DNA from 4 places in the Streptomyces sp. NPDC056600 genome. Region 1 is predicted to be linked to each of the others. Evidence: riboswitches for the same ligand, from Rfam matches in the RefSeq annotation. Region 1 holds a riboswitch; each other region holds the start of a gene.
The links. A riboswitch is a leader RNA that binds a small molecule or an ion and turns the genes downstream of it on or off. The one in region 1 is predicted to bind cyclic di-AMP.
Positions count from the first base shown of each region.

Region 1 (7,567 bases):
TCGCGGTGGCTGATATCCCCGGCCGACACCTCGGTGGCGCGCGAGGCCGGCGCCACGGAGGGGTCCGGCTCGCCGCTGAAGGTGGGCCACAGCGACGTCCGCAAACTGCGCGAGGCGGCGGAGGACGCGCGGCGGTGGGACTCCAAGTACGGCGGCGGGGACTGGCGGTCCTCGATGGTGCCCGAGTGCCTGCGGGTCGAGGCGGCGCCGCTGCTGCTCGGGTCGTACTCCGACGACGTCGGGCGCGCCCTCTTCGGGGCGAGCGCCGAGCTGACCCGGCTGGCGGGCTGGATGGCCTTCGACACCGGGCAGCAGGAGGCCGCGCAGCGCTACTACATCCAGGCCCTGCGGCTGGCCCGCGCGGCGGCGGACGTGCCGCTGGGCGGCTACGTCCTGGCGTCCATGTCCCTGCAGGCCACCTACCGGGGCTTCGGCGACGAGGGCGTGGACCTCGCCCAGGCCGCGGTGGAGCGCAACAGAGGGCTGGCCACGGCCCGCACGATGAGCTTCTTCCGCCTGGTCGAGGCGCGGGCCCACGCCAAGGCGGGGGACGCGGCCGCGGCCGGGACGGCGCTGAAGGCCTCCGAGAGCTGGCTGGAGCGTTCCCGTGAGGGGGACAACGACCCGACCTGGCTCGGCTTCTACGGCTACGACCGGTTCTGCGCCGACGCCGCCGAGTGCTACCGCGACCTGAAGGCGCCCGGGCAGGTGCGGCGGTTCACCGAGCAGGCGCTGTCCAAGCCGACCGAGGAGTTCGTGCGCTCGCACGGGCTGCGGCTGGTGGTCTCCGCGGTGGCCGAACTGGAGTCCGGCAACCTGGACGCGGCCTGCGAGCAGGGGGTCCGCGCGGTGGAGGTGGCCGGGCGGATCTCGTCCGCGCGCACCACGGAGTACGTCAAGGACCTGCTCACCCGGCTCGAGCCGTACGGCGACGAACCGCGTGTCGTCGAGTTACGCGAACGCGCCCGCCCTCTTCTCGGCACCCCGGCCTGACCTCGGCCGCCCCCGGCACGGCGGCGCCCGGACCGGGGGTGGTGAGCGCGGGGCGAAGGAGCGGTGCGCCGTAGAATCGGGGCATTGTGTCTGACGCCCCGAACCCCAGCCGCCGCCCCGCCCGGACCCCCCGGTTCCCGGACGGACCGCAGCCCGATCCGGCCGGCTCCCACCACGAGCGCCGCATCCGCAGCTTCCAGCCCCGCCGCAGCCGGGTGACCACCGGACAGGCCGACGCCATCGAGCGGCTCTGGGCCCGGTGGGGCCTGGACATCGACGGCCGCCGCACCCTGGACCTCACCGAGCTCTTCGGTGACGACCGCCCCGTCGTGCTGGAGATCGGCTTCGGCATGGGCGAGGCCACCGCCCAGATGGCCGCCGACGACCCGGCGACCAACATCCTCGCGGTGGACGTGCACACCCCGGGCCAGGGCAACCTCCTGAGCCTCGCCGAGAGGAGCGGACTCGGCAACGTCCGCGTGGCCAACGGCGACGCGATCATCCTGCTCCGCGAGATGCTCCGGCCCGACGCGCTGGCCGGGCTGCGCGTCTACTTCCCCGACCCCTGGCCCAAGAAGCGGCACCACAAGCGGCGGCTGATCCAGCCCGAGTTCCTGGACCTGGCCGCCGACCGGCTCAGCCCGGGCGCGGTGCTGCACTGCGCCACGGACTGGGAGCCGTACGCGGAGCAGATGATGGAGGTGCTGACCGCGCACCCCCGCTTCGCCAACACGCAGCCCGAGGGGCACTTCGCGCCCCGGCCGGAGTTCCGTCCCCTCACCCGGTTCGAGGGCCAGGGGCTGGACAAGGGGCACGTCGTGCGCGACCTGCTCTTCCGCCGGGTCTGAGGAACCGGCGGCACGGCGGATCAGTCGGAGGCCGTGTCCAGCCGGGCCGTCTGCTCGTCGGTGAGCCGCAGGCCGGCGACCGCCGTGAGGGCGGGCAGCTGGTCCACCGTGCGGGCGGAGGCGGTCGGCGCGACCACCGTCGGGCGGGCGGCGAGCCAGGCCAGGGCCACCGTGGCCGGGGACGCGCCGTGCGCCTCGGCGATCTCGTCGAGGGCGGCCAGGACGCGCCGGCCACGCTCGCTGTCCAGGTGCCGGGCCGCTCCGGTCGCCCGGGGGCTGTCCACCGTGGTCCCCGGGCGGTACTTGCCGGTCAGGAAGCCGGACGCCAGCGCGTAGTACGGCACGGCGGCCAGCCCCGCCCGCTCGGCGACGTCGCGCAGGGGGCCCTCGTAGGTGTCCCGGGAGACCAGGTTGTAGTGCGGCTGCACGACCGTGTAGCGGGCGAAGCCCTCGCGCTCGGAGAAGTCCAGCGACTCCTGCAGCCGCTCGGCGGTGATGTTGGACGCGCCGATCGCCCGCACCTTGCCCTCGCGGACCAACTGGTCGAGGGCGAGCAGGATCTCCTCGACCGGCGTCCCGGGCTGGTCGAAGTGCGTGTAGTACAGGTCGATGTGGTCGGTGCCCAGCCGGCGCAGCGAAGCCTCCGCCGCCGCCCTGATGTTGGCGGCGGACAGCCCGCGGTACTTCGGGTGCTGGCTCACCTTGGTGGCGACCACGACCTCGGAGCGGTTGCCCCGGGCCTTGAGCCACCTGCCGATGACGGTCTCCGACTCGCCGCCCTCGTTGCCCTCCACCCAGGCGGAGTACGAGTCGGCGGTGTCGACGAAGTTGCCGCCCGCCGCGGTGTACGCGTCGAGGACGGCGAAGGACTCCCGCTCGTCGGCGGTCCATCCGAAGACGTTGCCGCCGAGGGCGAGCGGGAACACCTCGAGGCCGGACGTACCCAGCTTGCGCAGTTCACTCATGACGATGACCAACGCGTCCGGCCGGCGGCGCATTCCGACGCGCCGTCAGCCGGCCACGGACATAGGGAAGGGGGAGGGGGGTGCGGCGTCGTCAGAGGTTGACGCCGCGCGCGGCCATCCAGGCCATCGGGTCGACGCCGTCGCCGCCGCCCGGGTGCACCTCGAGGTGCAGGTGCGGGCCGGTGACGTTGCCGGTCGCGCCCACCCGGCCGATGACGTCGCCGGTGGTCACCTTCTGGCCGACGCTGACGTTGATCGAGGACTGGTGGCAGTACCAGAGCTCGGTGCCGTCCTCGAGGGTGAGGATGGTCCGGTAGCCGTACGAGCCTGCCCATCCGGCCTCGGTGACGGTGCCGGTGTGGACGGCCTTCAACAGCGTGCCGGTGGGGGCCGCGAGGTCCAGGCCCGTGTGGTAGCCGGAGGACCACATGGAGCCGGCCTGCATGTACGTGGAGGTGATCGTGTAGGAGGACGCCGGCGAGACGAAGCTGGCCGCCAGCTTGGCGATGCGCTCGGCCTCGGCCTTGGCCTTGGCCTCCTCCTCGGCCTTCTCGGCGGCGGCCTCGCGGGCCTGTGCCTCCGCCTTCTCCTTGGCCGCCTTCTCGGCGGCGGCCTGGGCGGCGGCCTCCTGGGCCTCCAGCGCGGCCTGCGTCTCGGCCTCCTGCTCCTGCTGGGCGGCCTGCGCCATGATGCGGGTGCGCAGCGCCTCGCCGGCGTCGGCGGAGGACGGGGTCTCGGCCGGGGCGACGCCCACGCCCATCTCGCCGAGGACGCTGGGGGCCTGCTCGGCGGCCGCGGTTTCGGTCTCGTCGCCGCCGGGAAGCAGGGAGGTGACCGGGTCCAGCGACGGCATCTGCGGCATGGTGATGTGCACCGGAGCCTTGCCGGGCGCGGCGGTGGCCATGCCGCCCGCGCCGACGGCGGCGATCACACCGACGCCGAGGACGGTGGAACTGCGGGCCAGGCCCCGCTGCTTGGCCACCCGGTGACGGCCTCTGGAGACCGTCCCCTCGCTGGGGTTCCACTCCCCGAAGGAGCCCTCGCCGGGGACTCCGGCGGGACCGTACGCGTCGGCGGCCACACGCTGGCTCGGCACGAAGGGCAGTTCAGGGGCAGGGGGGTTGGACGCCACGGAGGCGCGCTCCTTTCCTTCCGTCTCGCCTACCGGGTTAGCTGACGGGTTCGGAGCGGGAAGGTCTCCTACGCGCGCATACGGAGATACGCCCGATTCACCCCGGAAAGTGGTTCCCCGGTTCCCTTGCGGGATTCGGCAGAGCGCACGGAGCCGTCGCTTGTGACGGCTGGGACAGCCGCGCGCTGCGTTATCGAACGTTAATAGAAGCGGTGGCTCAATTCCAAGCCGTTCCTTCACATCGTCCAACGTTGTGGCCTGAACCTATGGAGGTTCTCCAGGGCGAAACGGACATGGCTTAGGTCACACCGTCACGACCGCCATGGCTTGATCACTTCGGTGGGCGTCCTGCGGTCCCGGGGTGCCGCCGCCGCGTCCGGGCCGGTCACACGCTCCGCACGGCCAGCAGCGCCATGTCGTCCGCGATGTCTCCCCCGGAGTGCAGGGCCACGTCCTCGGACAGGAATTCCAGCAGGTCCTCCGGCTCGCCGAACACCCGCCCGTCCAGCCGCTCGACCGGGTCGTAGAACACCCCGTCCTCGTCCCGCGCCTCGGTCAGACCGTCGGTGTAGAAGAGCACCGTGGCGCCCGGCCGCAGCGGCACGGGCGGACCGGGGTGGGGCGATCCCACCAGCTCCGCGAGCGCGAGCGGGCCCCCGGGCTCCCCCGAATCCAGCAACCGCGGCTGTGCCCCCGGTTCCAGCAGCAGCGGCGGCGGATGGCCGTGGTTGACGATCGTCACGCTCCGGCCGTCCCGGGAGAACTCGGCGAACACCGCCGTCACGAAGCCCTCCTGCTGTTCCAGCTCCACGGCCCGCCGGTCCCGCTCACGGACCACCGCCTGCTCCATGTGCTCGGCGGCCTGTTCGATGGTGTCTGCCCGCTCCGCCACCTCGCGGAAGGCCCCGACGACGACCGCGACCGCCGCCACGGCGTCCATCCCCTTGCCGCGCACGTCCCCCAGCACCACCCGTACGCCGTGCGGCGTGTCGTGCGCGGCGTACAGATCGCCGCCGATGTTGGCCTCCCGCAGGGCCGCCTCGTACCGGGAGGCGATCCGCAGGGCGCCGATCCGCCGCTGCGGCTGCGGCATCACGGCCCGCATCGCCACCTCGGCCATCTGCCGGGCGGACGCGAGGCGCAGGTCGACGCGGTGGACCGCCGTGTTCATCACGCAGGACAGCACCGAGACGAAGACGACGGTGAGCAGCTCGGTGACCATCAGGGCAGGGGAGTCCGTGTCCCGGGTCAGCCGCACGTAGAGGGTGAGACCCGTCGAGAGCAGTCCGATCAGCACCGTGGCGCGCAGGGTGTACAGAGGAGCGGCGATCAACGGGGCGGCGGCGAAGAACGGTACGGCGGTCACGTCCCGCGGCGTCAGACTGTCGTAGGCGAGGCCGAGGACCAGGGCCAGGAAGGGCAGCACCCGCAGCACCAGACGGGCGTAGAGGATCCACCGTCGGCCTGGCCCGAAGGCGGCCTCGGCCTCCGGATCCACCGGTCCGCCTCGCCTCAGCATGGAGTCCATCGTCGCGCGCCGGGCCGGAAGCGGCGACCGCTGGCCTGCGCACGGATGAAGGCTGACGGAGAAAGCTGACGGAGAGGCGCCGGAGAAGAAAGCCGACTGCGGACGCAAACACTCAGGGCCGGAATCCGTGAAGGATTCCGGCCCTGAGTCTTCAGTAGCGGGGACAGGATTTGAACCTGCGACCTCTGGGTTATGAGCCCAGCGAGCTACCGAGCTGCTCCACCCCGCGTCGTTGTGTCTTCACTGTACGACATGGCGCGGGGGAAAAGCGAATCGGTTCACGTCGACCCGCCGAACAGGTGGCGGTTGGGCTCCATGGCACGCTCCTCGTACTCGGGCAGTCGCACCACCCGGGCGCCGCCCGCCGCCAGCACCCCGCTGCCGTCCGCGGCCGCCACGAAGGTGTCGGGCTCCCGCCAGGCGGTGACCACCCGCCGCACCCCGGCGTCCAGGATCAGCCGCGCGCACGGGGCCGGCCGGGAGGCACGGCGCGCGCACGGCTCCAGGCTGCTGTAGACGGTGGCCCCGGGCAGCCGCGGGTCGTCCGGGGCGATCTTGGCGAGCGCCGCCTCCTCGGCGTGGACCACCGGGTCGCCTCCCTCCCGGGAGTGGCCGCGGGCCAGCTCGGTGCCGTCCTCGGCCACCACCACCGCGCCCACGCTGAACGCGGTGCGGGACGGCGGGCACTCCTCGGCCAGGTCGCAGGCGAGGCCCAGCCAGTACCGGTCGGCGGCGGAGGCCGAGGGGCCGGCGCCCGGGGCGACCGGCCGGTAGCGGGCGAGCACCACGTCGCCCACCCGCCGGGTCTCCTCCAGCCGCAGCCTGCCCGGCGGATAACCGCCCGGGCCGAAGAGCCGCGGCGCGTCCGGTTCGCCGACCAGCAGCGGGCCCAGCGCCAACTGGAGCTCGTCGGCGAGCTGGAGCCGCAACAGCTGGGTGTGGACGCTGCCGCCTCCCTCGACCATCAGCCGTCGCACCCGGTACGCGGCGTGGAGGTGCTCCAGAACGGCCCGCCAGTCCAGTTCCGGTCCCACCGGGACCACCTCGACGTCCTTTTGGCCACGCAGCGCCTCCTGCGCCCGCGATGCGCCCCCGTCCGTGGTGTAGACGGCCTTGCGGCCGCCGGTGCGCCAGAAGCGGGCCGCCGGGTCCAGTTCACCCGAACCGGTGACGAGCACCTTGAGCGGGAACTCCGGCAGCCCGGCAGCGGTGCGCGCGGCCCGCCGTTCGGGCGAGCGGACCACCAGCCGCGGGTCGTCGGCGCGCAGGGTGCCGGCCCCGATGAGGATCGCGTCGCTCGCGGCCCGCACCTCGTCGACCCGGTCGAAGTCCTCGGGGCCCGAGAGCAGCAGCCGCTCCGGGCCGGTGTCGTCGAGGCAGCCGTCGAGCGAGACGGCGGCGGAGAGCAGGACGTAGGGGTGCGGCATGGGGCGGCTCCGGGACGTGACGCGGCGCATGCTCCGGCCGGGGTCGGCCGGGCGCATGCGCCGCGTCAGAAGTAGGCCCTGTGGGACTCGAACCCACAACCAATGGATTAAAAGTCCACTGCTCTGCCAATTGAGCTAAGGGCCCGTGGTGATGTTGCTTCCCCGAGCATAGCGGGAGGGGGCCTCCCGTCCGAGCGGGTATCCGGGGCCGACGGCGCGCGGGAAGCGCGGAGGGCCCGCACGACCGGGGTCGTGCGGGCCCTCACAGGCGGTGTGCGCGGGCGCGTCAGCCGTTGCGCTTCCAACGCGGCTTCTCGTCGCGGCGGCCGAAGGAGCCACCGCGGTGGTCGTCACGACGGTCGTCGCGGCGGCCGAACGGACGGTCCGAGGTGCCGCCGGCGCGGAAGCCCGGGCGGTCGTCACGGCGGTCGCGGTTGAACGGACGGTCGTTGCCGCGGAAACCACCACGGTCGTCACGACGCTCGAACGGACGGCCGCCACGGTCACCGCCGCGGTCGTCACGGTTGAACGGACGGTCGCCACGGTCGTTGCCGCGGTCGCGGTTGAACGGACGGTCGTCGCGGCGCTCGAAGGAACGGCCGCCACGGTCACCGCCGCGGTCGTCACGGTTGAACGGACGGTCGCCACGGTCGTTGCCGCGGAAACCACCGCGG
Region 1 covers NZ_JBHTVQ010000031.1:65,651-73,217, reverse strand. The annotation lists gene ACFRAV_RS17455 (MFS transporter) at 1-993, shown strand, start outside; gene trmB (tRNA (guanosine(46)-N7)-methyltransferase TrmB) at 1,080-1,841, shown strand; gene ACFRAV_RS17445 (aldo/keto reductase) at 1,862-2,806, opposite strand; gene ACFRAV_RS17440 (M23 family metallopeptidase) at 2,898-3,938, opposite strand; cyclic di-AMP (ydaO/yuaA leader) riboswitch at 3,950-4,089, opposite strand; gene ACFRAV_RS17435 (PP2C family protein-serine/threonine phosphatase) at 4,324-5,457, opposite strand; tRNA gene ACFRAV_RS17430 (tRNA-Met) at 5,622-5,695, opposite strand; gene ACFRAV_RS17425 (dihydrofolate reductase family protein) at 5,745-6,893, opposite strand; tRNA gene ACFRAV_RS17420 (tRNA-Lys) at 6,966-7,038, opposite strand; gene ACFRAV_RS17415 (DEAD/DEAH box helicase) at 7,180-7,567, opposite strand, start outside.

Region 2 (7,567 bases), on a different contig from region 1:
CGTACCAGTACTGCAGCACGTCGTTGCCGGAGACGTCGGCGCGGTTCCCGGCCGAGACGAAGGTGGAGACGCCGGTGACCCCGGTGACGCCGCCGTCGCGCCGGTGCAGGCGGGAGAGCAGGGCGACGCCGATCGCCCCGGACTGGGTGAACAGGCCGATCCGCCCGGCCCGCGGCATCTCGGGGGCGAGGGAGGCGTTGAGGCGGACCCCGTCGGCGGTGTTGACCACGCCGAACGCGTTGGGGCCGATCACGCGCATGCCGAACGCGCGGGCGCGGCGCACGAGTCGGCGCTGCCGCTCGAGCCCTTCGGGGCCGAGCTCGGCGTACCCGGCGGAGAGCACCACCATCCCCTGCACCCCGTGCGCCCCGCACTCGTCGACCACCTCGGGCACCCGGTCGGCCGGCACGGCCACCACGGCGAGGTCGACGGGTCCGTCGATCTCGGTCAGCGAGCGGCACGCGGGAACGCCGTCGACGTGGGCGAGGTCGGCGGGGAAGGCGGCGTTGACGGCGTGCAGCGCGCCGGTGAAGCCGCCGTCGCGCAGGTGCTCCAGCACGCCGCGGCCGACGCCGCCCGGGGCGCGGCTCACTCCGATCACGGCCACCGACCCGGGCGCGAGCAGCCGGCGCACGGAGCGCGCCTCGGCGCGCTGTTCACGGGCCTGCTGGACGGCGAGCGAACGGTCGGTGGGCTCGAGGTCGAGGTGGAGGCGGACCACGCCCTCCTCGAAACTGCGCTTCTGGGCGTACCCGGCGTCCGTGAACACCTTGATCATCTTGGTGTTGCCCGGCAGCACCTCGGCGGCGAAGCGGCGCACGCCTCGCTCCCGGGCCACCGCGGCGATGTGCTCGAGCATCGCGGAGGCGACCCCGCGCCCCTGGTGCGCGTCCTGGACCAGGAAGGCGACCTCGGCCTCGTCTGCGGGCGCGGAGGCGGGCATGCCGTCGGCGTCGACCCGGTCGTAGCGGACGGTGGCGATGAACTCGCCGCCCACGGTGGCGGCGAGGCCGACCCGGTCCACGTAGTCGTGATGGGTGAACCGGTGCACGTCCTTGGCGGACAGACGCGGGTACGGCGAGAAGAAGCGCAGGTACTTCGACTCGTCGGAGACCTGCTCGTAGAAGCTGACCAGGCGTTCCGCGTCGTCCTCGGTGATGGGCCGGACGTGGGTGATGCCGCCGTCGCGGAGCACCACGTCGGCTTCCCAGTGCGCGGGGTACTCGTGACGGTCCGACGGGCTCTGCATGCGGCAAGCCTACGGCTCGTGGCCCCGATCGGGGCCCGTGGTGATGCGCGCGAGGCGCGCGGACGGTGAGGACAGGAGGTACCGGAGATGCCCGAACGCCGGGTCAGGGTGGCCGCGCCGGACGGTCTGCACGCGCGGCCGGCCGCGCGTTTCGTGCGGGCCGTGCAGGACTCGGGGCTGCCGGTGCGGGTGGCCCGGGCGGACGGCGCGGGGGTGGGGCCGGTGAACGGCGGGTCGATCCTCGGAGTGCTGGGGCTGGGGGTGCGCCGCGGCGAGGAGGTGGTGCTCTCCTGCGACGGCGACGGCGACGGCACCGGGGCGGGTGCGGGTGCAGGTGCGGGTGCGGAGGCCGGGGGCGTGGAGAAGGTGCTCGACGAACTGGCGGAGCTGCTGTCCGTGGACCGTCCGGAGCGCCCGGGGGAGGCGGAGCTGTGAGCGGGGCGGGACCGGGGCCCGCCGAATTGCGCCGCGCGCGAATATCTCGCGCGAACAGGAACACGAATGCATCGCACCCCACGAATGACCGCACGGCGGGAATTGCAGAACCGGCCCTGGAAAGGCACACCGAACGACGGAGCGGGAATTGCACCCGCGCACCCGCCTCTTGTATACGGCCCTCTTGTTAATTACGGAGGCCATTCATGTTTACGGCATGTTGCGAGGTCCTCACGCCGTCCGCGCGCGCCGCGCCCCCGCGGTTCTGACCGGGAATGCGCAGCCGGTACAGCACGGTCGAGCGCTCGGTGTGCAGGGCGGTCACCTGCCGGGCCCGCTCCCCGTCTCCCCGGGCCACGGCGTCCACGATGGCGCCGTGCTCGGCCCAGGTCTCCACGGGCGCGGGCAGCGGATCCAGTGCGTACATCCAGGCGATCTTGTGCCGCAGCTGGGTGAGCGTGGTGGTCAGCGCGGCGCTCCCGCAGGCCTGGGCCAGCGTCTCGTGGAACCAGCCGCCCAGCGACCGCAGCTCCTCCCCGTATCCGCGCCGGGCCCGCTCCTGACCCAGCCTGACCAGGCCGCGGAGCACCTTGAGGTGGGCCTCGGTGCGCCGCTGGGCGGCCCGGGCGGCGCCCAGCGGCTCCAGCAGCAGCCGCATCTCCAGCAGGTCGGCGGCCTCCTGCTCGGTCGGCTCCGCCACGCAGGCGCCGGCGTGCCGCCGGGTGACCACGAAGCCCTCGGCCTCCAGGGTGCGCAGCGCCTCGCGGACCGGGACGCGGGAGACGCCGTAGCGGCGGGCGAGGAGTTCCTCGGTCAGCCGGGTCCCGCGCTCGTGGACCCCGGCGACGATGTCGTCCCGGATCGCCGTGCATACCGAATGCGCGGGAATACGCATGCCGACCTCCGCCTCGATGAATAAGGCGACTCTAAGGCAATGCGCGTGAATTTCCGACGGGAAGCCGCACGGGAGAGGGAATTTTCGGCCGCTCCCCCGCCCGGTGCGCCCGGATACCGTCCGGAACGACGAAAAAGCCCCCCGTCCCGGAAACCGGGACGGGGGGCTTTCGCGTGGGTGACGTCAGAGGTTCACGCCGTGGGAGCGGAGGTAGGCGACGGGGTCGATGTCGCTGCCGTACTCCGGGGAGGTGCGGGCCTCGAAGTGCAGGTGCGGGCCGGTGACGTTGCCGGTGGCGCCGGAGCGGCCGAGGTGGGCGCCCGGGGTGACCGCCTGGCCGACGGCCACGCTGACCGAGGACAGGTGGCCGTACTGGGTGTACGTGCCGTCGTGCATCTTGACGACGACCTGGTAGCCGTAGGCCCCGCCCCAGCCGGCCTCGACGACGGTGCCGCGGCCCACGGAGCGGACCGGGGTGCCGGAGGCGGCGTGGAAGTCGATGCCGGTGTGGCTGCCGGAGGACCAGATGCCGCCGCCCGCCTGGTAGGAGGTGGAGACGTAGGACCCGGCGATCGGGCTGACGAACATGTTGAGGCGGCGGAGGCGCTCACGCTCGGCCTCGCGGGCGGCGCGCTCCTCGGCGGCCTCACGCTCGGCACGGGCCTTCTCGGCGGCCGCGGCGCGGGCGGCGGCCTCGACGGCGGCCCGCTCCTGGGCCTCGGCCTGCTCGTCGATCTGCTCGGCGACGGTGTCGCCGATGGTGACGACGGGAAGCAGGCCACTGGTCTCGGCGGGGGCCTCCGCGGCGACGGCGGGGCTGGCGAGGGTGCCGACGACGCCGGTGGTGGTGAGAGCGGCGAGGCCCGCCAGGCCGGCGGTGGTGCGGCTGGTCCGGCCGGGACGACGGTGCCTGCCGGGGGCGCAGTTGAACGCCATGAAGTGGCTGAGTCCTTTCCTTCCCTCTCGCCTGCCGGGTTAGCTGTCGGGTTCGGAGCAGGAAGGTCTCCTACGGGTTCCTCCCGCGTGGCGGAAGGCGCCCGATTCACCCCAGGGGTACCGCTCGGTTGGGTCCCCGGCTCCCCTGGCTCGCGCCGTACGGGGATTAGGCGATGACTGCCCGGCGCCGCGGATGCGGAGCACAGGTGTGGCGGGCAGCCGGATCGAAGCTAGTTGGGTGATCAATCGGATAACAAACGGATCAAGACTTTTGTAGCGCACGCCACAGGGCAAACCGGACCCTTCTACGCGCATCGCACGGCTCCCGGACGAGCCGGTGCCGGACCGAACGAAGCGGGCCCCGGCGGCCGTAAGGCTCACCGGGGCCCGAAACCGCCCTGGACGGGCCGCTACTCGGCGCTCACCACGGTCACCTCGCCGATGCCCAGCTCACGCACCGGGCCGGCGATCTGCGCGGCGTCGCCGACCAGGACCGTCACCAGACGGTCCACCGGGAAGGCGCTCACCACGGCTGCGGTGGCCTCCACCGTGCCGGTGGCGACGAGCTGCTGATAGAGCGTCGCCTGGAAGTCGTCCGGCAGGTGCTGCTCCACCTGGTCGGCCAGCGTGCCGGCGACCGCGGCGGCCGTCTCGTACTTCAGCGGCGCCACGCCCACCAGGTTCTGCACGGCGGTGTCCCGCTCGGTGTCGGTCAGGCCGCCCTCGGCGAGGGTGCGCAGCACCTGCCACAGGTCCTGCAGCGCGGGGCCGGTGTTGGGGGTGTCCACCGAGCCGCTGATCGCCAGCATCGCGGCGCCCGAACCGTCGGGGGCGGAACGCAGGACCTGCCCGAAGGCGCGGACGCCGTACGTGTAGCCCTTCTCCTCGCGCAGCACCTTGTCCAGGCGGGAGGTGAGCGTGCCGCCCAGGCAGTAGGTGCCGAGCACCTGGGCCGGCCAGACCCGGTCGTGCCGGTCCGGGCCGGTGCGGCCGATCAGCAACTGGGTCTGGACGGAGCCGGGACGGTCCACGATCACCACGCGGCCGGTGTCGTCCGACGTCACCGCCGGCACCGCGCGCGGGGCGGCCTGGGAGCCCTTCCAGGCGCCCAGGGTCTCGGCCAGCAGGGCGTCCAGGTCGACGCCCGTGAGGTCACCGACCACCACGGCGGTCGAGGTGGCCGGACGGACGTGCCGCTCGTAGAAGGCGCGCACGGCGGCCGCGTCGATCTTCTCGACGGTGTCCTCGGTGCCCTGACGGGGGCGCGCCATCCGCGAGTTCGCCGGGAAGAGCTCCTTGTAGAGCTCCTTGGCGGCACGGCGGGCCGGGTTGGCCAGCTCGTGCGGGATCTCGTCGAGCCGGTTGCGCACCAGGCGGGAGACCTCGTCCTCGGCGAACGCCGGGGCGCGCAGCGCGTCGGCCAGCAGACCCAGCGCCTTGGGCAGCCGGGAGGCGGGGACCTCCAGGGAGACCCGCACGCCGGGGTGGTCGGCGTGCATGTCCAGGGTGGCGCCGCAGCGCTCGAGTTCGGCGGCGAAGTCCTCGGCGGAGTGCTTGTCGGTGCCCTCGGCGAAGGCGCGCGCCATGATGGTGGCGACACCGTCCAGGCCGAGCGGCTCGGCGTCCAGCGGGGCGTCCAGCAGCACCTCGACGGCCACGACCTGCTGGCCGGGGCGGTGGCAGCGCAGGACGGTCAGGCCGTTGTCGAGGGCACCGCGCTCGGGCGCGGGGAACGCCCACGGCTTGGGCTCGCCGGCCTGCGGCTGGGGGTGGAACTCCATGGTGGCCAGGTCGGTCACTTGGCCTCCTCCTCTTCGTCCTCGTCGCCGTCGGCGTCCGCGCCCTCGGGAGTGATCGGTTCGTACACCAGGACCGCCCGGTTGTCGGGGCGCAGACGGGCCTTGGCGACCTCCTGGACCTCCTCCGGCGTCACCTCCAGCACCCGCTCCACGGCGGTCAGCGCGAGCTGCGGGTCGCCGAACAGGACGGCGTACCGGCACAGTTCGTCGGCGCGCCCGGAGACCGTGCCGAGGCGGTCCAGCCACTCGCGCTCCAGCTGTGCCTGGGCGCGCTCCATCTCCTCGGCCGTCGGGCCCTCGGCGGCGAGCCGCGCGAGCTCCTCGTCGACGGCGGCCTCGATGACCGGCACCTCGACGTCGCCGGAGGTCTTGACGTCCAGCCAGCCCAGCGAGGGCGCTCCGGCCAGCCGCAGCAGGCCGAAACCGGCCGTCACCGCGGTGCGGTCGCGGCGCACCAGGCGGTTGTAGAGGCGGGAGGACTCGCCGTAGCCGAGGATGGTCAGCGCCACGTCGGCGGCGTCGCAGGCACGGGTGCCGTCCTCGGGCAGGCGGTAGCCGGCCATCAGGGCGCGGGCCGGGACCTCCTCGCGGACGACCTCGCGGATCTCCCCGCCGACGACCTCCGGCAGCGCTCCGTCCCGCGGGGCGGGCTTGCCGTCGTGGGAGGCGATGGAGCCGAAGTACTTCTCGACCCAGGCCAGGGTCTGCTCCGGGTCGATGTCGCCGACCACCGACAGCACCGCGTTGTTGGGCGCGTAGTAGGTGCGGAAGAACGCGCGGGCGTCCTCCAGGGTGGCGGCGTCCAGGTCGGCCATGGAGCCGATCGGGGTGTGGTGGTACGGGTGGCCCTCGGGGTAGGCCAGCGCGAAGATCTTCTCGAAGGCCGTGCCGTAGGGGACGTTGTCGTACCGCTGGCGGCGTTCGTTCTTGACGACGTCGCGCTGGTTCTCCATCGACTCGTCGTCGAGGGCGGTGAGCAGGGAGCCCATCCGGTCTGCCTCCAGCCAGAGCGCGAGCTCCAGCTGGTGGGCCGGCATGGTCTCGAAGTAGTTGGTGCGCTCGAAGCTGGTGGTGCCGTTGAGGGAACCTCCGGCTCCCTGCACCAGCTCGAAGTGACCGTTGCCCTTCACCTGGGCCGAGCCCTGGAACATCAGGTGCTCGAAGAGGTGGGCGAGGCCGGTGCGGCCCTGGACCTCGTGCCGGGAGCCGACGTCGTACCAGAGGCACACCGCGGCGACCGGGGTCAGGTGGTCCTCCGAGAGCACCACGCGGAGCCCGTTGGCAAGGCGGTGCTCGGTAGCTGTGAGGCCTCCTGAGCCTGCCTCGGCTGTGGCCGTGTGACCCATGGGCATGTACGTCCCTTCGCTCGCCTGAAACTTGTGTGTCCGGACTGCCTGTCACTCTATGCAACCGAGGGCGGTTGCCGTGAGGTTCCCGATACGTCACATTGCCGCCCGATCCGGGGACACTCCGGCCCGCCGGGAGCTTCACCGGCCGCGTGGACGGCCGCGAGGTGCTCCCGTCGGCCGGCCGCTCCGGCGGCCGCGACCCCGATCGCCCCGGGACGCGCGGGTGTGCTGGGATGGGCGCCGTCCACCGGCCGGCGTCGTCCGCCGTGAATGAAGTGAAAGGACGTTCCATGTGCAAGGCCTTGACCGCCGCCGCCCTTCTGGGGCTGGGCGCTCTGCTCCTCTCCGGCTGCTCCGGCTCCGACGGCGACGACGGGGCGAAGGGCCCGGCCGCCTCGAAGACCGCTCCGAAGGCCTCGCAGCCGGCCGAGCGGTCCTCGCAGGCCCCGGCCCCGGAGCAGGGGTTCGACGGCACCTGGCGCCCCATCAACGACAGCCCCGTCGAGACGTTGAAGATCACCGGGGGGAAGGTCGTCACCACCGGCGAGCTCGCCTGCCCGGGCTCCCTCGAGGGCGTCGGCACCGAGAAGCCGCGGATCACCCTGGACTGCGCGAAGCCGGACCCCGCGCGCACGAAGGGAACCCTGAAGATGAAGTCCGACGGCTCCGCCGTCGTCATCGAGTGGGACGGGCCGGAATGGGGAGGAATGATCGACAGCCTGCGCCGGGCCTGAGCTCCGGGCGCCCGTCCCGGGGCGTCACCGGCGGGGGCGCGGTCCGAGGTGTCGGCGGCGAGGGCCACAATGGTGCGCGACAGTCCCCGTTCATGCTCGCAAGACCGTGAAGGAGCCCGGCAGCGATGGCCCGCCGCAGCACGAAGACAGCGCGACCCGATGACGATGCT
Region 2 covers NZ_JBHTVQ010000041.1:12,586-20,152, reverse strand. The annotation lists gene ACFRAV_RS20460 (GNAT family N-acetyltransferase) at 1-1,249, opposite strand, end outside; gene ACFRAV_RS20455 (HPr family phosphocarrier protein) at 1,337-1,684, shown strand; gene ACFRAV_RS20450 (GntR family transcriptional regulator) at 1,872-2,579, opposite strand; gene ACFRAV_RS20445 (M23 family metallopeptidase) at 2,763-3,515, opposite strand; cyclic di-AMP (ydaO/yuaA leader) riboswitch at 3,529-3,698, opposite strand; gene ACFRAV_RS20440 (M16 family metallopeptidase) at 3,926-5,314, opposite strand; gene ACFRAV_RS20435 (M16 family metallopeptidase) at 5,311-6,666, opposite strand; gene ACFRAV_RS20430 (hypothetical protein) at 6,954-7,397, shown strand; gene ACFRAV_RS20425 (DNA topoisomerase (ATP-hydrolyzing) subunit A) at 7,523-7,567, shown strand, end outside.
Region 2: linked by a shared signal. The riboswitch ahead of ACFRAV_RS20445 (M23 family metallopeptidase) and the one ahead of ACFRAV_RS17440 (M23 family metallopeptidase) in region 1 are both predicted to bind cyclic di-AMP.

Region 3 (7,567 bases), on a different contig from region 1:
CGGGGGCGAGCCGGCCGGTGCGGTCCACGCCCTGGCCGAGCCGCACGATCGTCATCCGGCGGTCGAGGTCGGTGAGCTCGCCGGTCGCCGGGTCGGCGTCGGCGACCAGCAGGCGGATGGAATTGGTTCCGCAGTCGACGGCGGCGACCCGGGTCACTGCGCCTCCCCCTCCTCCGGCGCGGCGCAGCCCTGCGGTGTCACGCAGGGGCCCTTGCGCCACCACTCGGGCAGCAGGGCGATGGCCTCGTCGCCCAGCGGGTTGACGCCCGGACCGGCCACCAGGGAGTGCGCGACCAGGACGTGCAGGCACTTGACCCGGTCGGGCATGCCGCCCGCGCTGGGGAAGCCCTGGAGCACCTCGATCTCGTCACGGCGCCGGATGTAGTCCTCGTGGGCGGCGCGGTAGGCGGCGGCGAGCTCCGGGTCGGACGCGAGGCGCTCGGTCATCTCCTTCATCACGCCGTCCGCCTCCAGCGTGCCGATCGCGGAGGCGGCGCGCGGGCAGGTCAGGTAGTACGTGGTCGGGAAGGGCGTGCCGTCCGGCAGTCGCGGCGCGGTCTCCACGACGTCCGGCTGCCCGCAGGGGCAGCGGTGCGCGATGGCGCGCAGCCCGCGCGGGGGACGGCCCAGCTGGAGCTGGAACGCCTCGACGTCCGCGTCGGTGGGCTCGGTGCGCTCGGTGGGCGGCGGGGGCGTTTCCATGCCTGGGGTTCTGCTCTCTCGCTCTACGGGTGGGGGCGGTCGGTCGTCAGCGGGCGGCGTCCGCGCGGCCGGTGGCCCGGCCGGCCTGGGCCCGGTCCGTCCCGTCCGCCGTGTCCGCCTCGTCGACGTCCTCCCACAGGATGTCGTACCAGGGGCGGTCCGCGGTGGGCCGCCCGGCGTCCTGCCGAGGCGCCGAGGCGGCGCCGCGCACGGTGAACCCGGTCTCGCCCGGTCGCAGCTGGTGCAGCCGCTCGCGGATCCGCTGCTCGGCGTACGCGTCGTCCTTCCAGCGCGCCTTGAGGTCGCGCAGGTCCTCCACCCGCTCGCGGGCGGCGTCGCGCTCCGCCTCCAGCTTCGCGATCTCGGCGCGCTGGGAGACGTACTGCCGGGTCGGGTAGGCCAGGGCGACGATCAGGGTGCACAGCACCAGGGCGAGCAGCGCGGCCCGGCCGGTCAGCCGGGAGCGGCGGGCCTGGCGGCGGGTCTGGGAGCGGTAGACGCGGGCGGCGGTCTGCTCACCGAGCAGCCGCAGCCGGGTGGTCGTGGAGAACCGGTCCCGGTTCTGCGCCATCTTCTCCGCGCCTCCCCGTCGGCGTGCCGTGTGCCTGCGTGCCGTGTGCCTGCTGCGTTGCGTGCCTGCTGCGTTGCGTGCCTGCTGTGCCGCGTGAGCGTCCTGGCGGCCGTCCCGCGTCTTCTTCCCCGCACACGGTACGTGACGCCGGGGCGCGGCCGCGCGCAGCGGGGCACGCAGCGGGCGCGCGGGACACGGACAGGGGTGTGCCCCCGGAGCCGGAGCTCCGGGGGCACAGGTCGGGCGCCGCGGCCCGAGGGCCGGGGTGTCAGCCCTTGAAGCGCGGGAAGGCGCTGCGGCCGGCGTACACCGCGGCGTCGTCGAGGATCTCCTCGATGCGCAGCAGCTGGTTGTACTTGGCGACGCGCTCGGAGCGGGCCGGGGCGCCGGTCTTGATCTGGCCGCAGTTGGTGGCGACGGCGAGGTCGGCGATGGTGACGTCCTCGGTCTCGCCGGAGCGGTGGGACATCATGCACTTGAAGCCGTTGCGCTGGGCCAGCTCGACGGCGTCCAGGGTCTCGGTCAGCGAGCCGATCTGGTTGACCTTCACCAGCAGGGCGTTGGCGGCGCCCTCCTCGATGCCGCGGCCCAGGCGCTCCGGGTTGGTGACGAAGAGGTCGTCGCCGACGAGCTGGACCTTGTCGCCCAGCTTGTCGGTGATGGTCTTCCAGCCGTCCCAGTCGTCCTCGAACAGCGGGTCCTCGATGGAGACGAGCGGGTAGGCCGCGACGAGCTCCTCGTAGTACTCCGTCATCTCGGCGGCGGAGCGCTCCTTGCCCTCGAAGAGGTACTTGCCGTCCTTGTAGAACTCGGAGGCGGCGACGTCGAGGGCGAGGGCGATCTGCTGGCCGGGGGTGTAGCCGGCCTCCTTGATCGCCTCGAGGATCAGGTCCAGCGCCTCGCGGTTGGAGCCGAGGTTGGGGGCGAAGCCGCCCTCGTCGCCGAGGCCGGTGGCCAGGCCCTTGGTCTTCAGCACCTTCTTGAGGGTGTGGTAGACCTCGGTGCCCCAGCGCAGGGCCTCGGAGAAGGACTCGGCGCCGATCGGCGCGATCATGAACTCCTGGATGTCCACGTTGGAGTCGGCGTGCGAGCCGCCGTTCAGGATGTTCATCATCGGCACCGGCAGCAGGTGCGCGTTGGGGCCGCCCAGGTAGCGGAAGAGCGGCAGGTCGCTGGCCTCGGAGGCGGCGTGGGCCACGGCCAGGGAGACGCCGAGGATGGCGTTGGCGCCGAGGGAGCCCTTGTTGTCGGTGGCGTCCAGGTCGAACATCGCCTGGTCGATCAGGCGCTGCTCGGTGGCGTCGTAGCCGACGAGCTCCGGGCCGATCTGCTCGATGACGGCGAGGACGGCCTTCTCCACGCCCTTGCCGAGGTAGCGGTTCTTGTCACCGTCGCGAAGCTCAATGGCCTCGAAGGCGCCGGTGGAGGCGCCGGACGGAACAGCGGCACGGCCGGTGCTGCCGTCGTCGAGGCCGACCTCGACCTCGACCGTGGGGTTGCCTCGGGAGTCCAGGATTTCCCGGGCTACGACGACGTCGATGGACGGCACGAGCATCTCCTTCTGGGATGTGACGCGAGTGGCGCCGGACCACCTGGTCCGGCACGGGGTGCACAGCCTCCGTGGCTCTGCGAGACCGAGCCTAACCGGCCGGACGGGATCGGCCAGCCGGTCGCCCCCTCTACGGAGGGGTAACAGGAGATTAATTGTTCCGACCCGAAACAAAAAGTCGGCGGACGTATTGCGTGCAAATGCCCCGCCCCCGTGCGCGGATCACGCAACACGGGGGCGGGGCTGTCACGGGGCGGGCGGCCGGCTCGGTCGGAGCCCGCCGCCCGGCGGGTCAGCTCAGGTGGAGCATCTGGCCCGGGTAGATCAGCTGCGGGTTCTGGACGATGTCCTTGTTCAGCTTGTACAGCTTCTTCCAGCCGCCCTTGGTGTGGTGCTTGTCGGCGATCCGGCTGAGCGAGTCGCCCTTGCGGACCTTGTACTCGCCGTCACCCTTGAGCACCTTCTTGCCGGTGGGCGTGGTGACCTTCTCGGCCTTCTTCGGCTTCTCGGCCTTGACGGGCTGGGCGGGCTTCTCGGCCTTCGGCGCGGGGGCCGGGGCGGCCTCCTGCTGCGGGGCCTGCTCCTGGGCGGGGGCCTCGGCGGCGCCGCCCTGGTACGGGGAGCTGGACAGGCCGACGCCGCAGTGCGGCCAGGCGCCCGGGCCCTGCTCGGCGAGGACCTTCTCGGCTATCTCGATCTGCTGGGCCTTGGTGGCCTGGTTGGCCTGGGCGGCGTACTGGGTGCCGCCGAAGCCGGCCCAGGTCTGGTTGGTGAACTGCAGACCGCCGTAGAAACCGTTGCCGGTGTTGATGGACCAGTCGCCGCCCGACTCGCACTGGGCGACGGCGTCCCACTCGGACTCGGTGGCGGCCGAGGCGGTGCCCGCGGTGATCAGCGGGGCGGCCACGACGGCGCCGGTGAGACCGGCGACGGCGAAGGCGCGCTTGGCCTTGGAGGGGCGACGGTGCTTGCCCTGGCAGGAAAACGACATGGAGGTATCCCCTCACCGACGCCTGCGAGGTGAGCTGTCGGGTTCGGGCTATGAGGGTCGCCCGGCCGCGCACCTCCCGGTGCACGGCTTCACCCCTAGCCGGTCCGGCGATCTGGCTGCCGGACACGGCGCTTACCTGGTTCCCCCGCTCCTGCCTACGGCGCATGACGCGACGACATGTCCCGTACGGCCGTTGGCAGGATTAGGCGTGACGGCCGCCGGGGCCCGCTGGAGCGAGCGGTTCGACGTTAGCCACGCCCATGCCGGGATTTCAAAGACGATCAGGGCTTCTGAGACCCATCTCTCACTTCTCCGGAATCAGACATTCCAGGACGAAAGGGTGGGTAACTCCCCCGATTTTGCCCGGCTTTCACCCCGCCTGATCGTCTCGTCCCCTCCGGTCCCCGGCCCGGTTCAGGCGGGGAGGGACAGCTTCGTGCCCGCCACCAGACGGTCCGGGTCGTCCCCGATCAGGTCCTCGTTGGCCTCGTACAGGGCGCGCCAGCCGCCCTTGACGTCCTGCGACTTGGCGATGGAGACGAGGCTCTCGCCGGCCCGCACGGTGTAGGTGCCCGCGGGGGCCGCGTGGCGGCCCGAGGAGCCGCTCGTGGTCTCCGTGGTCTCCTCGGCGCTGGTGCCGCGGTGGCGGCCGGAGCCGGAGGAGGCCTCGGAGTCCTCCTGGGCGGCGGTGTCGTCGCCGAAGAGCGGGGTGTCGTCCCCGAACAGCTCGTCGCCCTCGCCGTCGAACAGCGGCGCGTCCTCGTCGGACGAGCCGGTGTCGCCGCTCTCCTCCTGGTCCGCGTCGCCCTTGCCCTCGCCGTTCCCGTTGCCGTCGCCCTTGCCGCCGTTCTCGCCGGACTGGCCGCCGCCGTGCTCGCCGGAGCCGCCGCCGACCTCGGGCAGGTCCGGGACGACGGGGGCGCCGGTGCCGGTGTCGACCAGGCCCAGGTCCTCGCCGAGGTCCAGCCCCTCGTCCTGCCCGGCCTCCTGGCCGAGGTCCAGGGACCCGCCGTCCACCGGCGCAAGGTCGGCGCCGGGGAAGAGGCCGTGACCCGCGCCCCGGAGCATCCCCTGGTCGGCGTCGCCGGCCGCCTCGGCCGAGCCGGAGCCGCGCGCCTCGTCCGCGCGCCCGGCGCCGGAACCGCCGGTGCGGTCGCCGCCGGCGGACCCCCAGCCGGAGGCCGAGCCGTCGAAGGAGCCGGAGTCCGTCACGTCGCCGGTGCGCAGCGCGTCCACGCCGGTGTCCACCTGGGCGGCGGGGGCGTCCTCGCGCAGACCGTTCATCGCGCCGCAGGCGAGCCACGGGGTCGCGCCCTGCTCGGCGAGGATGCGCTCGGCCACGGCGATCTGCTGCGAACGGCTCGCCTCGGCCGGGTTGGAGGCGTACGACAGGCCGCCGTTGCCCTCCCACTGGTCCTGGGTGAGCTGGAGACCGCCGAAGAAGCCGTTGTCGGTGTCGGCGCTCCAGGCACCTCCGCTCTCGCACTCGGCGACCCGGTCCCAGGTCGCCCCGTCGGCCGCGCTCGCGCCGGTGGCCGCGAAGAGCGGCAAGGCGAGGGCGGACCCGGTCACGCCGGCTGCGACGACGACCGCCGGCGCCTGACGGGGGCGGCGGTGACGACCGTTTCCGGAGAGCATGCGGATGCCTTTCGTCGACTGCTGTGGGCGCGCGACCACGTCCGGCACCGCGCCGGCGGGGTCGTCACGTCTGTGCGGGAACGTAGCCGGTGATCATCGTTCGTCACAACTCGATGTCGCACAGAACACACGAACATCACAGAACTGTCGAACTATTGCTTCCACTTGGTCCCGGCTCGGGAGTGAACTCGACCGGAAGAGTCCGCAGGCCACGCATGATGAGACCGCCGCGCCAGCGCAACTCCTCCGGCGCGGCCCCGAGTTGAAGGTCGGGCAGACGAGTGAGCAAGGTCGCCAGCGCGGCGCGGCCCTCGAGCCGGGCGAGCGGGGCGCCCAGGCAGTAGTGGATGCCGTGCCCGTACCCCAGGTGCTGGTTGTCGCGGCGGGAAAGGTCGAGGGTGTCCGGCTCGGCGAACCGCTCGGGGTCCCGGTCCGCCGCGGCCAGCACCACCAGGACCGGATCGCCGGCCGCGATCCGCTGCCCGCCGAGGGTCAGCTCCTCGGTCGCGAACCTCCAGGTCGCCAGCTCCACGGGGCCGTCGAAGCGCAGCAGTTCCTCGACGCCGGTCTCCAGGAGCAACTCGTCCCCCGCGGCCAGCGAGCGCTGCAGCCGCTCGCGTTCGGCGGGGTGGGTGAGCAGCGCGTAGGCGCCGTTGCCGATCAGGTTGACCGTCGTCTCGAAGCCGGCGAACAGCAGGATGAAGGCCATCGCGGCGGCCTCGTTCTCGGTGAGGTGCTCCCCCTCGTCCGAGGCGCGGATCAGACCGGAGATCAGGTCCTCGCCGGGGGCCGGCTGCGCGGGCAGGGCGGCGCGCTTGCGGTGGATCAGCTCGGCGAGGTAGCCGCGCATCTTCTTCACCGAGCGCGCCACGCCGCCGCGTGGGCCGCCACCGTGGCGGATCATCATGCCCGCCCAGTCCCGGAAGTCGTCCTGGTCCTCGCGCGGGACGCCGAGCAGGTCGCAGATGGCGTAGATGGGGAGCGGGAACGCGAAGTCGTGGATCAGATCCGCGCTGCCGCGCGCGGCGAAGCCGTCGATCAGGGTGTCGGTGAGCTCCTGCACGCGGGGCGCGAACTCCGCGACCCGGCGCGGGGTGAACGCCTTGGCGACCAGGCGGCGCAGCCGGGTGTGGTCCGGCGGGTCGATGTTCAGCAGATGCGTCATCAGGTCCGCCTTGCGCTCGCCCGGGATGCCGGTCCGGTTCCGGGCGTGCGCGGGCTCGTCGTGGTGCGCGGGGTTCTTCGACAGCCGCGGGTCGGCGAGGGTCTGCCGGGCGTCGGCGTACCGGGTGACCAGCCAGGCCTCCACCCCGCTGGGGAGCCGCGTGCGGTGCACGGGGGCGTGCTCACGGAGCCAGGCGTAGGCGGGGTACGGGTCGGTCGCGAACTCCCAGGTGAAGAGTTCCGGGGCGGGCGGGGCGGGCGGGGCCTGCGGCGTCTGCGGGGTCTGCGGGGTCTGCGGGGTGGAGGGCGTCTGGTGCGGCTCGTTCACCCCACGACGGTACGCGGCGGGGCCCCCTCCCCCGCGCGGGACCTGCGCCTGCCTGTCCCACCGGCTCGCGCCGGGTCCGGCCGGCCGGGCCCGCGACCCCGCGGGCGGTGGTGCCGCCTCCGCGGTGCTCCCGCCTCGCGGCACGACGGCCCCGGGGTGGGGCCCCGCGGGTCAGAGGCCCGCGGCAGCCGCCGCCTCGGCGGTGCGGATGGCGTCGCGGTAGGCGCGGGCGGCCGCGCGGAGGGCCGACTCGGGGTCGACGCCCGCCTCCTCGGCGCGGACCGCGAGGGTCAGGAGTTCGTAGCCGACGCCCTCCCCCGCCGGGAGGGCCGCGTCGAGCCCCGCCTTGCGGGCCCGCGACGCCAGCTTCGCGGTGAGCGCCAGCGCAGGCTGCCCGAGCGGCACGCCCTCGGTGACCGAGGACCGCTGCTTCTCGACCGCCTTGGTCCGCAGCCAGTGCTCCTCGACCTCCTCCGGCGTCGCCGCGGACTCCTCGCCGAAGACGTGCGGATGCCGGTGGATCAGCTTGGCGACCAGCCCGCCCGCCACGTCGTCCACGGAGAACGGCTCCTCGGCGTCCTCCTCGGCCATCCGGGCGTGGAAGACGACCTGCAGCAGCACGTC
Region 3 covers NZ_JBHTVQ010000004.1:130,170-137,736, reverse strand. The annotation lists gene ACFRAV_RS03820 (exopolyphosphatase) at 1-157, opposite strand, end outside; gene ACFRAV_RS03815 (DUF501 domain-containing protein) at 154-702, opposite strand; gene ACFRAV_RS03810 (septum formation initiator family protein) at 749-1,273, opposite strand; gene eno (phosphopyruvate hydratase) at 1,542-2,822, opposite strand; gene ACFRAV_RS03800 (transglycosylase family protein) at 3,115-3,813, opposite strand; cyclic di-AMP (ydaO/yuaA leader) riboswitch at 3,818-3,986, opposite strand; gene ACFRAV_RS03795 (transglycosylase family protein) at 4,228-5,451, opposite strand; gene ACFRAV_RS03790 (cytochrome P450) at 5,588-6,943, opposite strand; gene ACFRAV_RS03785 (nucleoside triphosphate pyrophosphohydrolase) at 7,115-7,567, opposite strand, start outside.
Region 3: linked by a shared signal. The riboswitch ahead of ACFRAV_RS03800 (transglycosylase family protein) and the one ahead of ACFRAV_RS17440 (M23 family metallopeptidase) in region 1 are both predicted to bind cyclic di-AMP.

Region 4 (7,567 bases), on a different contig from region 1:
GGACGCCGTGGTGCTGATGCCCACCGGCGGCGGCAAGTCGCTCTGCTACCAGATCCCCGCCCTGGTCCGCCCCGGCACCGGCGTGGTGGTCTCGCCGCTGATCGCCCTGATGCAGGACCAGGTCGACGCCCTGCGCGCGGCGGGCGTGCGGGCCGGTTTCCTCAACTCCACCCAGCACTTCGACGAGCAGCGCCTGGTCGAGGCCCAGTTCCAGGCCGGCGAACTGGACCTGCTCTACCTCGCCCCGGAGCGGCTGCGCCTGGAGTCCACCCTCAACCTGCTCTCCCGGGGGCGGATCTCCCTCTTCGCCATCGACGAGGCGCACTGCGTCGCCCAGTGGGGCCACGACTTCCGCCCCGACTACCTGGCGCTGTCGGTGCTGGGCGAGCGCTGGCCCGACGTGCCGCGGATGGCCCTGACGGCGACGGCCACCCGGGCGACGCACGAGGAGATCACCCGCCGGCTCGGCCTGGGCTCCGCCCGGCATTTCGTCGCCGGGTTCGACCGGCCGAACATCCAGTACCGGATCGTGCCCAAGGCCGAGCCGAAGAAGCAGCTGCTGGCCTTCCTGCGCGAGGAGCACCCGCGCGACGCCGGGATCGTGTACTGCCTCTCCCGGAACTCCGTGGAGAAGACCGCCGAGTTCCTCACCGCCCACGGCGTCGACGCGGTGCCGTACCACGCCGGCCTGGACGCCGGGACCCGCGCCGCCCACCAGGCGCGCTTCCTGCGCGAGGAGGGCCTGGTGGTGGTCGCCACCATCGCCTTCGGCATGGGCATCGACAAGCCCGACGTGCGGTTCGTGGCCCACCTGGACCTGCCCAAGTCGGTCGAGGGCTACTACCAGGAGACCGGCCGCGCGGGCCGCGACGGGATGCCCTCCACCGCCTGGATGACGTACGGCCTCAACGACGTCGTCCAGCTGCGGAAGATGATCCTGTCGGGCGAGGGCGACGAGGCCTTCCGCCGACGGGCCCAGGCGCACCTGGACGCCATGCTGGCCCTGTGCGAGACGGTCCGCTGCCGCAGGGAGCAGCTCCTCGCCTACTTCGGCCAGGAGGCCGCCGAGGAGAGGTGCGGCAACTGCGACACCTGCCTGGCGCCGCCGGAGACCTGGGACGCCACCGTGGCCGCCCAGAAGGCGCTGTCCACCGTGGTCCGGCTGGAGAGGGAGCGGCGGCAGAAGTTCGGCGCCACCCAGATCACCGACATCCTGCTCGGCAAGCGCACCGCGAAGGTGATCCAGTTCGACCACGACCAGCTGTCCGTCTTCGGCATCGGCGAGGACCTGGCCGAGGGCGAGTGGCGCGGCGTGATCCGGCAGTTGCTGGCCCAGGGCCTGCTGTCGGTGGAGGGCGAGTACGGGACGCTGGTGCTGACCGAGGGCAGCGCGGCCGTGCTGCGCGGCGAGCGGCAGGTGCCGATGCGCAAGGAGCCGAAGAAGGTGCCCTCGGCGAGGGGCGAGCGCAAGGCCAAGGCGGCGGCCGCGGCGGAGCTCCCCGAGGAGCTCCAGCCGGTCTTCGAGGCGCTGCGCGGCTGGCGGGCCGAGCGGGCCCGGGAGCAGGGCGTCCCCGCCTACGTGATCTTCCACGACGCGACCCTGCGGGAGATCGCGGCGGCTCGCCCGTCGTCGGTGGAGGAGCTGCGCGGCATCAGCGGCATCGGCGAGAAGAAGCTGGCCACCCACGGCGAGAGCGTCGTCGAGCTGCTGACCTCGCTCGACGCCTGAGCGGCCACCCGCCTGGGGCGACGCCCACCTGAGCGGACCGCCCGCCTCGGACGACCGACCGCCCGCCTCGGACGACCACCTGCCTCGGACCCGCCCGCCCGGGGCGCGGCTGGCCCTGGACGACCGTTCGCCCGGGGCGCGGCTCGCGCTGACGGCCGCCCGTCCGGGGCGCGGCTCGCCCCGGCGCGCCGCGTGGGGCGCTCACCTGAGTAGGGCAACGCCCTATTGCACATATCCCGTTGACGTGTCAACCCGTCACGGGGGCGCTCCAGGAGGTCCGTATTCTCTGATCATGCCCGCACCCGCCGCCTATGCGCCCCCCTCCCGCACGCTCCCCGCGTACGCCCTGATCGCCACGGACCTGGACGGCACGCTCCTGCGCGACGACGACACCGTCTCCCCCCGCACCCGTGCGGCGCTGGGGTCGGCGGCCCGCTCCGGCGCTCGGCACCTGGTGGTGACGGGCCGGCCCGCGCCCCGGGTACGCGACCTGCTCGCCGGCATCGGCGGCGGTTTCGCGGTGTGCGGCCAGGGCGCGCAGCTCTACGACGCGGACCGGGACCGGCTGGTGTGGTCGATGACCCTGGACCGGGAGCTGGCGGAGACGGCGCTCGGCAAGATCGAGGCCGAGGTGGGCCAGGTGTACGCGGCCGTCGACCAGGACGGCGTCCAGGGGCTCACGCTGATCGAGCCGGGCTACCGGATGGCGCGGCCCACGCTCCCCGCGGAGCGGGTAGGCCGCCGGAGCGACCTGTGGGAGCGGCCGATCACCAAGGTGCTGCTGTCCCACCCGGAGCTCACCGACGACGAGCTGACCGCGGTGGCGGCCTCGGCGGTCGGCTCGCTGGCCACGGCGACGATGTCCGGCCCCGGGACCGTGGAGCTGCAGCCGCACGGGGTCACCAAGGCCACCGGGCTGGCCATGGCCGCGTCGCGCCTCGGCCTGGGCCCGGAGGACGCCGTCGCCTTCGGCGACATGCCGAACGACGTCCCGATGTTCCGCTGGGCGGCCCACGGGGTGGCCATGGCCAACGCGCACCCGGAGCTGAAGGCGGTCGCCGACGAGGTCACCACGACGAACGAGGACGACGGCGTGGCCGTCGTCCTCGAGCGGTTGTTCCCCTGAGGGAGCGGGGGATCAGTAGGCGCTGTTGACGTTGTCGATCGAGCCGTAGCGGTCGGCGGCGTAGTTGCACGCCGCGACGATGTTGGCGACCGGGTCGAACGGCGAGGTGTCGGTCCCCTCGACGTGGTAGGCGTCGAAGGTGGGGTCGATCACCTGGAGCAGGCCCTTGGAGGGGATGCCGTTGATCGCGTTGATGTCCCAGTCGTTGATGGCGAGCGGGTTGCCCGAGGACTCGCGCATCACGTTGCGGTGGATGCCGTCGTAGGTGCCCGGGATGCCGTGCTTCGCCATGACGGCGAGGGCCTCGCGGATCCAGCCGTCGAGGCTGTCCGTGGTGGCGGCCAGGTGGATGACCTTGTTGCCCGGGGCGACGGTGACCGCGGTCTGCGCGGTGGGGGTCTCGGCGGCCCAGGCGCCGGTGGCGCCCACGATCGGCGCGACGACGACGGCCGCGGCGACGGCGAGGGCCGACGCGGTACGGGTGAGACGGGACATGCGTTCTTCCTCTCCGGCGCCTGCGAGGTGAGCTGTCGGATTCGGGCCAGAAAGGCTGCCCGGCCCGCCGCCCGATGGGGCGGCAGGCTTCACCCCTAGCCGTCCCGGAGGCGCGCTCGCGCGCGCTCCGGTCCGGCGGTGTACCTGGGTCCCCCGCTCCTGCCGTGCGTGGAATGGGTCTGTGGAGTGCGGGCGGCGGCAGGATTCGGCGTTCCGCCCGGCTGGCGCGAAACGTATGCGAGAGCGGATATCCGAAACAAGTACGATCTTCGTGGATCATGCTGGTTGATCATGTTTGAGGGCGATTCGTCCATCGGCCCGCATCCGGGCCCGCTCCTCAACCCGCCCCGCCCGTGGGTGACTTCGGGCCATTGGACCCCGTCCGTCCACCCCGCGCCCCTGTGGCCCATGTCACGGATCGACCGATGATCATACAAAACGAGTGAAGAGGTCGCCAATCCGGCAATATCCCCTCAAACGGACAGGGTGTCTCCGGCCATCTGGCGGGTGGGGGCTGTCGGTGATCCAAACCCGACCGGATACGCTGAGTGGGGTGATGGCAATGACCTATCGACAAGCCGTGTGATCGTCAGCACACACCAGCAGACAGGAGACCCCTCGTGAGCGTGGTCGGGCCGTTCGGGCTGAGGGTTCGGGACCAGGCGCTGGAGACCGCCGTCCAGGCAGGTATGGCGGCCGTCGAGGAAGGTCTGCTCGAAGCCACCAAGAGCGAGGTCCCGTTCATCACCGAGGCCGCTCAGCACCTCGTGAAGGCGGGCGGCAAGCGGTTCCGTCCGCTGCTCGTCATGCTCGCCGCGCAGTTCGGCGACCCGGACGCGCCGGGGATCGTTCCCTCGGCCGTCGTCGTCGAGCTCACGCATCTCGCCACGCTGTACCACGACGACGTGATGGACGAGGCCGAGGTGCGCCGCGGCGTGCCCAGCGCCAACAGCCGCTGGGACAACTCGGTGGCGGTCCTCACCGGCGACTTCCTCTTCGCCCGCGCCTCGCACATCCTGGCCGACCTCGGCCCGGAGGCGGTGCGGGTGCAGGCCGAGGCGTTCGAGCGCCTGGTCACCGGCCAGATCCTGGAGACCGCCGGCCCGTCCGCCGGGCGCTCCCCCATCGACCACTACCTCGACGTGCTGGCCGGCAAGACCGGCTCGCTGGTCGCCGTCGCCTGCCGCTTCGGCGCGATGATGTCCGGCGCCGACCACCAGGTCGTGGACGTGCTCACGCAGTACGGCGAGCGGCTGGGCGTGGCCTTCCAGCTGGCCGACGACGTCCTGGACGTCGCCTCCGACTCCTCCGACTCCGGCAAGACCCCCGGCACCGACCTGCGTGAGGGCATCCCCACGCTGCCGGTGCTGCGGCTGCGCGAGCGGGTGGAGCGGCTGGGGCTGCCCGAGGACGTCGCCCTGTGCGAGCTGCTGGACTCCGACCTGTCGGACGAGGCGCGCCTGGCCGAGGCGGTCGCCCGGCTGCGGGAGCACCCCGCGCTGGAGGACGCCCGGGCGGACACCGTCCGCTACGCGCAGGAGGCCCGTGCCGCGCTGGCCCCGCTGCCGGAGTGCGAGTCCAGGACGGCCCTCATGCACCTCTGCGACGCCGTGGTGCACCGCGCGGGCTGACCTCCTCGCCACGCCCCCGTACCGCACGCCGAAGGCCCGGCTCCCCCCGAGGGAACCGGGCCTTCGGCGTCGATGGGACGCCCGGCGCCGGGCGTCCGTCGTCGGGACGCCCGGCGCTCAGCGGACGAAGATCCCCGCCTGGCTCGCCAGGTCCAGGAAGTACTGCGGCGCCACGCCCAGCACGACGGTGACCGCCGCGCCGACCGCGATCGCCGCGGTCGTCAGCGGCGACGCCACCGCGACCGTCGGCCCGTCCGGCTTGGGCTCGCTGAAGAACATCAGCACGATCACCCGGATGTAGAAGAACGCCGCGACCGCCGAGGACAGCACGCCGACCACCACCAGCGGGGCCGCGCCGCCCTCCGCCGCCGCCTTGAAGACGGCGAACTTCCCCGCGAACCCGGAGGTCAGCGGAATGCCCGCGAAGGCCAGCAGGAAGACCGCGAACACCGCCGCCACCAGCGGCGAACGCCGTCCGAGACCGGCCCACTTGGACAGGTGGGTGGCCTCGCCGCCCGCGTCGCGCACCAGCGTCACCACGGCGAAGGCGCCGACGGTGACGAAGGAGTACGCGGCCAGGTAGAAGAGGACCGAGGAGATGCCCTCCGGCTTCGCCGCGATCACACCGGCCAGGATGAACCCGGCGTGCGCGATGGAGGAGTAGGCCAGCAGCCGCTTGATGTCGGTCTGCGTGATGGCGACGATCGCGCCGATCACCATGGTGACCGCGGCCACGCCCCACATCACCGGCCGCCAGTCCCAGCGCAGCCCCGGAAGCACCACGTACAGCAGCCGCAGCAGCGCGCCGAAGGCCGCCACCTTGGTCGCCGCCGCCATGAAGCCGGTCACCGGGGTAGGAGCGCCCTGGTAGACGTCCGGGGTCCACATGTGGAACGGCACCGCGCCCACCTTGAAGAGCAGACCCATCGTCACCAGCGCGGCGCCCAGGAGCAGCAGCACGTCGTTGCCCATGGTGCCGGCCAGCGCCGGGCTGACCTCGCCGACCGTGCCCTCGACGACCTGGGCGATCCGGCCGTAGGCGACCGAGCCGGAGTAGCCGTAGAGCAGCGCGATGCCGAAGAGGGTGAACGCGGAGGCGAAGGCGCCCAGCAGGAAGTACTTGACCGCGGCCTCCTGCGACAGCAGCCGCTTGCGGCGGGCCAGCGCGCAGAGCAGGTACAGCGGGAGGGAGAAGACCTCCAGCGCGATGAACAGGGTCAGCAGGTCGTTGGCGGCCGGGAAGACCAGCATGCCGCCGACCGCGAAGAGGAGCAGCGGGAACACCTCGGTGGTGGTGAAGCCGGCCTTCACGGCCGCCTTCTCGCTCTCGCTGCCGGGCACCGACGCCGCCTGCGCGGCGAAGGAGTCCACGTGGTTGCCGTGCGCCCGGGGGTCGAGCCGGCGCTCGGCGAAGGTGAACATCGCGACCAGGCCGACCAGCATGATCACGCCCTGCAGGAACAGCGCGGGCCCGTCCACCGCGATCGCGCCCTCGGCGGCGATGCCCGCCCGGGTGGTCGCGTACCCGCCGACCGCGAGCGCCACCACGGCGGCGAAGCCCGAGGCGAGCGCGACGGCGGAGAGGAAGAACTGCGCGTAGTAGCGGACCCGGCGCGGCACGAAGGCCTCCACCAGGATGCCCAGTACCGCCGCGCCGATGACGATCAGCACCGGCGACAGCTGCGCGTACTCGATCGTCGGGGCCGGAATCTTGGCGATCGACCCGTCCGCGGGGGCGGCCAGGTCTGTCCACAGGCCGTGGACGGCTGATGCGCTCACTTGGCCGCCTCCACCTCGGGCTCGGGGTCGTGCTGCTGCACGTCGGACATGGTGTGCCGGACCGCCGGGTTGACGAGGTCCGTGAGGGGCTGCGGGTAGACGCCCAGGAAGATCAGCAGGGCGATCAGCGGGGCCGCGACCGCGAGTTCACGCACCCGCAGGTCGGGCAGCTTGGCGACCTCGGGCCTGACCGGCCCGGTCATGGTCCGCTGGTAGAGCACCAGCGTGTACAGCGCGGCCAGCACGATGCCGAAGGTCGCGATGACGCCGACCACCGGGTAGCGGGCGAAGGCGCCCACCAGCACCAGGAACTCGCTGACGAACGGGGCGAGTCCGGGCAGCGACAGGGTGGCCAGGCCGCCGATCAGGAAGGTGCCGGCCAGCACCGGGGCCACCTTCTGCACGCCGCCGTAGTCGGCGATCAGGCGCGAGCCGCGGCGGGAGATCAGGAAGCCGGCCACCAGCATCAGCGCCGCCGTCGAGATCCCGTGGTTGACCATGTACAGCGTCGCGCCGGACTGGCCCTGGCTGGTCATCACGAAGACGCCCAGGATGATGAAGCCGAAGTGCGAGATGGAGGCGTACGCCACCAGCCTCTTGATGTCCCGCTGGCCGACCGCCAGCAGCGCCCCGTAGACGATGCTGATCAGCGCCAGCACCAGCACCACCGGGGTGGCCCACTTGCTGGCCTCGGGGAAGAGCCCGAGGCAGAAGCGGAGCATCGCGAAGGTGCCGACCTTGTCGACCACGGCCGTGATCAGCACCGCGACCGGGGCGGTGGCCTCGCCCATGGCGTTGGGCAGCCAG
Region 4 covers NZ_JBHTVQ010000017.1:35,034-42,600, reverse strand. The annotation lists gene recQ (DNA helicase RecQ) at 1-1,729, shown strand, start outside; gene ACFRAV_RS11555 (HAD family hydrolase) at 2,022-2,855, shown strand; gene ACFRAV_RS11550 (transglycosylase SLT domain-containing protein) at 2,868-3,350, opposite strand; cyclic di-AMP (ydaO/yuaA leader) riboswitch at 3,355-3,540, opposite strand; gene ACFRAV_RS11545 (polyprenyl synthetase family protein) at 3,971-4,981, shown strand; gene nuoN (NADH-quinone oxidoreductase subunit NuoN) at 5,099-6,760, opposite strand; gene ACFRAV_RS11535 (NADH-quinone oxidoreductase subunit M) at 6,757-7,567, opposite strand, start outside.
Region 4: linked by a shared signal. The riboswitch ahead of ACFRAV_RS11550 (transglycosylase SLT domain-containing protein) and the one ahead of ACFRAV_RS17440 (M23 family metallopeptidase) in region 1 are both predicted to bind cyclic di-AMP.